2 linked regions of the Luteitalea sp. TBR-22 genome follow. The main gene of each other region encodes a partner of the protein of the gene in region 2 in a complex. Links are inferred from orthologs where the notes say so. Each region holds a gene or a part of one and is shown on either strand. Other genes may lie near its edges. The genes, in order: secA and secY.

Evidence for each region.
Region 1: the proteins of secY (region 2) and secA are in contact, whole or in part, in a crystal structure (PDB 3DIN), measured with the Thermotoga maritima proteins. The link is inferred for Luteitalea sp. TBR-22 from one-to-one orthologs. Residues at the interface, in WP_004081795.1 of Thermotoga maritima: Glu108, Gly109, Glu110, Glu111, Ala236, Glu237, Arg238, Arg239, Ile240, Thr241, Ile242, Gln243, Tyr244, Ala245, Arg246, Arg247, Val248, Thr249, Gly250, Arg251, Arg252, Val253, Tyr254, Gly256, Ala257, Ser258, Thr259, Tyr260, Leu261, Pro262; in WP_004082002.1 of Thermotoga maritima: Glu261, Ala262, Arg263, Lys300, Ala301, Arg302, Thr303, Ile304, Ile305, Leu323, Tyr324, Asp325, Pro326, Val329, Ser330, Tyr333, Ile336, Lys340, Phe345, Val349, Glu363, Phe364, Tyr374, Ser375, Gly376, Gly377, Glu393, Ile395, Thr482, Ser483.

Annotation. Positions count from the first base shown.
Region 1 is NZ_AP024452.1:3,073,767-3,077,752, forward strand. Bases 1-3,676 are described here. They hold secA (preprotein translocase subunit SecA), read right to left. Parts: upstream 3,321-3,676; coding sequence 201-3,320; downstream 1-200. Other genes in these bases: guaB (IMP dehydrogenase), read right to left, coding at 1-107; TBR22_RS12660 (M23 family metallopeptidase), read right to left, coding at 3,433-3,676. Also shown: more of TBR22_RS12660, read right to left, coding at 3,677-3,986. UniProt on the Escherichia coli protein: Required for protein export, interacts with the SecYEG preprotein conducting channel.
Region 2 is NZ_AP024452.1:4,522,307-4,525,422, forward strand. What follows is about bases 21-2,826. They hold secY (preprotein translocase subunit SecY), read right to left. Parts: upstream 2,214-2,826; coding sequence 828-2,213; downstream 21-827. Other genes in these bases: map (type I methionyl aminopeptidase), read right to left, coding at 21-148; TBR22_RS18950 (adenylate kinase), read right to left, coding at 145-792; rplO (50S ribosomal protein L15), read right to left, coding at 2,338-2,778. In the rest of the region: more of map, read right to left, coding at 1-20; rpmD (50S ribosomal protein L30), read right to left, coding at 2,944-3,116. UniProt on the Escherichia coli protein: The central subunit of the protein translocation channel SecYEG. Consists of two halves formed by TMs 1-5 and 6-10.

The sequences.
Region 1 (3,986 bases), 1.4 Mb from region 2 along the record:
GAGCGGCGGGGCACCAGGAGGATGTCGTCGAAGGTGAGCGCGGTCTGCAGGCCACGCTCCACTTGTTCAGCGGGCGAGAGGGCGGCGAGGGTGTCCGTGGTCGTCATGGGATCAGGCACGTGAAGACACGAAAGGCCGACAGACGTCGGCCTCGTGGTGTTCGAACGGACGGGGAGCGGTGACGCGCGCCATCGCCTGCGTCACAGGCCCGCCCCGTGGCACTTCTTGTACTTCTTGCCGCTGCCGCAGGGGCAGTCGTCGTTGCGGCCGACCTTCGGCACGTCGCGACGCACGGTCCGCACGCCGGCGTCGTCGCCGCCGACGCGCGCCGGCCTGGGGGGCGCCGCTGCCGCGGCGGCGGGGGCGCCGAACAGGGCGCCGGCCGACGATGGCGCAGGCCGGTTCTCCTGCACGCGCTGCGGGCGCTGGAAGATGTCGGGCGTGGCCGGCGGCCGCTGCACCGCCGGGACCGGCGCGGCCTGGCGCGGCGCGGGCGCGGCGGGCGCGGTCACCGTCGCCTCGTCGCTGGCCTCGAGCGCCTCGGCGGGCGAGGGCTCCGAGCGGCCGAACATCGGCCGCAGCCGCCACAGGTAGCGGACGGTCTCCTCGTCGACGCGCTGCTTCATCGCCTCGAAGAGCGCGTAGCTCTCCTTCTTGTACTCGACGAGCGGGTCGCGCTGGCCGTAGCCCCGCAGCCCGATGCCTTCCTTCAGGTGATCGAGGCTGTAGAGGTGATCCTTCCACTGCCCGTCGACCACCTGCAGCATCAGGTTGCGCTCGATCGGCGCCAGCACGCTGCGACCGGCCATCGAGAGGCGCGCGTCACCCTCCACCGTCTTCATCTGCTCGAAGAAGGTGGGTCCGGCGATCTGCGGGATGACCTCCTCCGGCAGCTGCAGCAGGTCGCGACCGACGGCCGCTTCCTTCTCCGCGTAGGCGTCCTCGACCTCGTCCCAGAGCTCGGTGCGGATCTGCTCGGCGGTCATCGTCTCGAGCGGCAGGTCACGCAGGATCTGCTCGTCGACGCCGAAGACCCGCTCGATCTCCTCGCGCAACTGCGCCAGGTCCCACTGCTCGGGGTGGTCCTTCACGCCGGCGTACTCGCTGACCAGCGCGCCGACCAGGTCCTCGGCCAGCACCATCAGGTACTCGCGCGAGTCGACCTCGCCGTCCTCGAGGCGGATGCTGCCCTCGAGCAACTGCCGACGCAGCGCGTAGACGCTCTCGCGCTGCTTGTTCATCACGTCGTCGTACTCGAGCAGGTGCTTGCGGATGCCGAAGTTCTGGGCCTCGACCTGCTTCTGCGCGCGCTGGATGGCCCGGGTGACCATCCGGCTCTCGATCGGCACGCCTTCTTCCATCCCGAGGCGCTGCATCAGCCCCGAGATGTTGGCCGACCCGAAGATGCGCATCAGGTCGTCCTCGAGCGACAGGTAGAAGCGCGAGGAGCCCGGGTCGCCCTGGCGACCGGCCCGGCCGCGCAACTGGTTGTCGATGCGCCGCGACTCGTGGCGCTCGGTGCCGACGATGTGCAGGCCGCCGAGGGCGATCACCTGCGCGTGCTCGGCCCGACACTCGTCGTCGAAGCTCTTGAAGATCGCGTTCCAGGTCGGCGTCGGCACCCGGTAGAAGTTGTCGACGTGGCGGAAGTAGACGAACTCCTCGTCGTCGACGTACTTCTCCTGGCCGCGCGGCACCTTCTCGGCGACTTCCTCGGCCAGGCACTGCTGGCGGGCCATGTGCTCGGCGTTGCCGCCCAGCAGGATGTCGGTGCCGCGGCCGGCCATGTTGGTGGCCACGGTGACCTTGCCCAGCCGACCGGCCTGCGCGACGATCTCGGCTTCCTGCGCGTGGTACTTGGCGTTGAGCACCACGTGCTTGACGCCCTTGCGCTTGAGCATCGTCGACAACAGCTCGGACTTCTCGACCGAGACCGTGCCGACCAGCACCGGGCGCCCCTTGGCCTGCTGCTGCGCGATGTCCTCGACGATCGCGTCGTACTTCTCGCGCTGCGTGCGGTAGACGGTGTCGGGCTCCTCGACGCGGATCAGCGGCCGGTTGGTCGGCACCGAGATCACGTCGAGCTTGTAGATCTTGTTGAACTCCTCCGCCTCGGTGTCGGCGGTGCCGGTCATGCCGGCGAGCTTCTCGTACTTGCGGAAGTAGTTCTGGAAGGTGATGGTCGCGAGCGTCTGGTTCTCGCGCTCGATCTTCACGCCTTCCTTGGCCTCGACGGCCTGGTGCAACCCGTCGCTCCAGCGACGCCCCGGCATGATGCGGCCGGTGAACTCGTCGATGATGACGACCTGCCCCTCGTCGTTGACCATGTAGTCGACGTCGCGACGGAACAGCGTGTGCGCCCGCAGGCCCTGCTGCACGTGGTGGAGCAGGGGCATGTTGGCCGGGTCGTACAGCCCCCCGGGCTGCAGCCGGTGCGCGAGCAGCTGCTCGGCGTGCGCCATGCCGCCTTCGGTCAGCGTCGCCGTCTTGTGCTTCTCGTCGACGATGTAGTCGCCGGTCGCCTCGAGCGCCTCGCGCTCCTCGGCCTTGACCTGTCCCTGGATCACCGCGCCCGGCTTCAGCTTCGGGATGATGCGGTCGACCTCGTAGTACAGGTCGGTGGACTCCTCGGCCGGGCCCGAGATGATCAGCGGCGTGCGCGCCTCGTCGATGAGGATCGAGTCCACCTCGTCGACGATCGCGTAGAAGTGCGGCCGCTGCACCATCTGCGACAGCTCGAACTTCATGTTGTCGCGCAGGTAGTCGAACCCGAACTCGTTGTTGGTGCCGTAGGTGATGTCGGCCGCGTACTGCCGCTGCCGCTCGTCGTCGCGCAGGTCGTGCTGGATGACGCCGACCGACATCTCGAGGTAGCGGTAGATGCGGCCCATCCACTCCGAGTCGCGGCGGGCCAGGTAGTCGTTCACCGTGACGACGTGCACGCCCTTGCCGGCCAGCGCGTTGAGGTAGGCCGGCAGCGTCGCGACCAGCGTCTTGCCCTCGCCGGTCTTCATCTCGGCGATGCGCCCGCGGTGCAGGACGATGCCGCCGATCAACTGGACGTCGTAGTGGCGCATGTGCACCACCCGACGCCCGGCCTCCCGGACGACGGCGAAGGCCTCGGGCAGCAGGTCGTCGATCGACTCGCCGCGCGCCAGGCGCTCCTTGAACTCGGCGGTCTTGCCACGCAGCTGGGCCTCGGTGAGCTGCTGCATGGCAGGCTCGAGCCCGTTGATGCGAGCGACGAGCGGCTGAATCCGCTTCAGCTCGCGTTCGTTCTGCGTGCCGATGACCTTGGCGAGTAGGGTATCGAGAACCAAAGGGTCTACCAGGAGGCGGGCCCGGAAGCGGGCACCGCGATCCTCCGATTGTAGGGAACGGCTGGAGGGGAGGCAACCCTGCGCGTCCGGAGCGCAGGTCCTGCCGCGCCGGCTAACGAGCGTCGCGCGCCACGAGGTACTGCAGCGGATTGACGGGGCGACCGTCGATCCACACCTCGTAGTGGAGGTGCGAACCGGTCGAGCGGCCGGTCGAGCCCGCCTCGCCGACGACCTGCCCACGCGTCACCGAGGTCCCCGGGCGGACCCGGTAGCGGGACAGGTGGGCGTAGCGGGTCTCGATGCCGAACCCGTGCGACACGATCACCAGGTTGCCGTACTCGGGGTGGTACCGTGCGTCGGTCACCACGCCGTCGGCCGTGGCGAAGACCGGATCACCGAGGTCGACGTCGAGGTCGAGCCCCGGATGCATGCTCGCGGCCGCGGTGAAGGGGTCGCGGCGGGTGCCGAAGCTCGACGACAGGGCGCCGAGGGCGGGCCAGATGGCCGGCGTGGCGCGGGCCAGGGCGGCGCGGCGCTCGAGGCGGGGCCGGGCCGTTTCCAGCCGCGACTCGAGGGCCGACAGCATCTGCCGCACCACCCCGACGGCATCAGGTTGCGCGGTCGGCCCGGTCAGGGCGATGCGCGCGGCTTCCGGCGACAGGCCGC
Region 2 (3,116 bases):
CACGGACCAGCCGCTCGGCCTCGGCGTCGATCTCGGCCGTCGTCACCCCCGCCACCACCATCGCGCGGAGCGCCTCGAGGATCCGCGCCACCAGCTGGTTGGACGCCCGGAGCTTGACCAGCTCGTCCGCCGACCGGCACGTAATCACCGCGGCTCTCCCTGGGCCACGCTCATCGCCGACGCGAGCGCCCCCTGCATCGCCACCGCGACGGCGTCGGGCGACTGGTTGCCGTCGATCGTGAAGAACGTCGGACGCGACCGGTAGTAGTGCACCAGCGGCGCCGTCTGGTCCTCGTAGATCTGCAGGCGGTTGCGCACCACCTGCTCGTCATCGTCGGCCCGGGTCACCAGCGCGCCCCCACAGGTGGCACACACGCCCAGGTCCGGCTTGGTGGGATCGGCGTTGGTCCCGCACGTGCCGCAGACCCGGCGCGCATGCAGCCGGCCGACCAGCACTTCCACCGGCACCACGATGTGCAGCACGGTGAGCGGCGACCGCCCCGCCATCATCCCGTCCAGCGCTTCGGCCTGTCCGACCGTGCGCGGAAAACCATCAAGGATAAAACCGAATGCCACGTCTTGTCGAGAGAGACGTTCCTCGACGATGGCAATGGCCACCTCGTCGCTGACGAGATGGCCCTGATCGATGCGCGCCTTGGCCTCGAGTCCGAGCGCCGTCCCGGCCGCCGCCGACTCCCGCAGGATGTCGCCCGTCGAGACCTTCGGCACGCCGTAATGGCGGGCGAGCCGGCTGGCCTGGGTCCCCTTGCCGGCCCCCGGAGGGCCGAGCATGACCACGTTCAATCCAGGTCGAGCCAACGGGCGGCCTACCCTCTCCGTCCGCGAATGCGGGTCTTCTTCATGAACCCGTCGTAGTGGCGCATGATGAGCTGCGACTCGAGCTGCTGCACCGTGTCCATCGCCACGCCGACCACGATCAGCAGCGAGGTGCCCCCGAAGAAGAACGTGACGCCCAGGCCGTTGGTGAACCACCCCGGGAGCGCCGCGTCGAGCGTCTCGCCGATGAACGGAATCGGCGCCACCTTGAAGCCGCTGATCAGGAACTCCGGCAGCAGCGCGACCGCCGCCAGGTACAGCGCGCCGACCAGCGTGATGCGCGTCAGGATCAGGTCGATGTACTCGGCCGTCCGCTTGCCCGGACGGATGCCGGGCACGAAGCCGCCGTACTTGCGCATGTTCTCCGCCACGTCGTCGGGGTTGAAGACGATCGCGGTGTAGAAGTACGCAAAGAAGATGATCATCACCACCTGCAGCAGGTTGTAGAGCGGCATGCCCCACGCGAGCTGCTGCGCGACCCGCTGCACCCAGCTCTCCGGCGGGAACATCCCGGCGATCGTCGCCGGGAAGGCCAGCAGCGAGGAGGCGAAGATCACCGGCATCACCCCGCCCGTGTTCACCTTCAGCGGGATGTGCGTGCTCGAGCCGCCGTACATGCGCCGGCCGACGACGCGCTTGGCGTAGTGCACCGTCACCCGCCGGTGCGCGCGCTCCACGTAGACGATCGCCGCCACCACCGACACCATCACCAGGAGCAACAGCGCAAGCCGCAGCAGGCCGATCTCGCCGGTCTTCAGCTGGTCGAGCGTCGTCATCACCGCGCGCGGCAGCCCGACGACGATGCCCGAGTAGATGATGAGCGACATGCCGTTGCCGACGCCGCGCTCGGTGATCTGCTCGCCCAGCCACATCACGAACACCGACCCGGTGGTGAGCGTGAGAACGGTCATCAGGCGGAAGCCCCAGCCCGGGTCGTAGACCAGCGGCAGGCCGCCGGCGACGTTGGTCTGGCGCTCGAGGAAGATCGCGATGCTGAGCGCCTGGATCACCGACAGCAGGATCGTCCCGTAGCGGGTGTACTGCGTGATCTTGCGGCGACCGAGTTCGCCCTCCTTGGAAATCCGCTCGAGGGTCGGCCACACCACCGTCAGCAGCTGCAGGATGATCGACGCACTGATGTACGGCATCACGCCGAGTGCGAAGATCGTCACGCGCGACAGGTTGCCGCCCGAGAACAGGTCGTAGAGGCCGAACATCGTGTTGCGCGCCTGCTCGGCCAGCAACGCCAGCGCCTCGGTGTTCACACCGGGCGTCGGGATGTGGTGGCCGATGCGGAACACGCCGAGCAACCCCAGCGTGAACAGCACCCGGAGCCGGAGCTCCGGGACGGCGAAGATGTTCCTCAAGCTATCCATCGGTCTTCTCGATGCTCGCCGGCCTTCGGCCTTGGGCCTCGGGCCTTCGTTGGTCGCGATGCGGTCCGGCCGCGAGGGCGGTCGAGTGGACCGCCCTGACGGGGCCGTCGTTCAGCGTTCGGCGTTACAGGGTTTCTGCCGAGCCGCCAGCCGCCTGGATCTTCTGGGCGGCGGCGCCGCTGAACTTGTGCGCCCTGACCGTCAGCTTCTTGGTGATCTCACCGCGGCCGAGCACCTTGATCTTCTGGGTGCCCTGCGCGAGGCCCTGTCCGTGGAGCACGTCGGGCGTGACCTCGGTCCCGGCCTCGAACAGCTTCTCGAGCTGATCGAGGTTGATCACCGCATAGTCGCTGCGGAAGATGTTGGTGAAACCACGCTTGGGCAGCCGCCGGTGGAGCGGCATCTGGCCGCCCTCGAACCCGCGCTTGCGCTTGAAGCCCGAGCGCGACTTCGCACCCTTGTGGCCGCGGCCGGCCGTCTTGCCATTGCCGGAGCCCTGGCCGCGCCCGACGCGCTTGGTGGCGTGGGTGGCGCCGTCTGCCGGCTTGAGATCGCTCAAATCCATAGTGAGATCCTGTCGGCCGTGGGCCATGGGCCCTGGGCCTTCGTGATTCAACATCCAGTCTGCGGGCGACCGCTTCGCCGCGGCGGTCGTGCACAGGCTCGAAGGCCGACGGCCCAGGGCCCGCGGCCAGCTCCGTTCAGGGCGCGTTCGACGAACGCGCCTGGTCTACTCGACGGTCACCATGTGGCGGATCTTCTGGATCATGCCGCGCATCGCGGGGTGGTCCAGCACTTCCACCGTGTGACCGATCTTGCGCAGGCCCAGACCCTTGACGATCTCGCCCTGCTTCTTGTCGTAACCGATCGTGCTGCGCACGAGCGTCACCTTCAGGGTCTTGC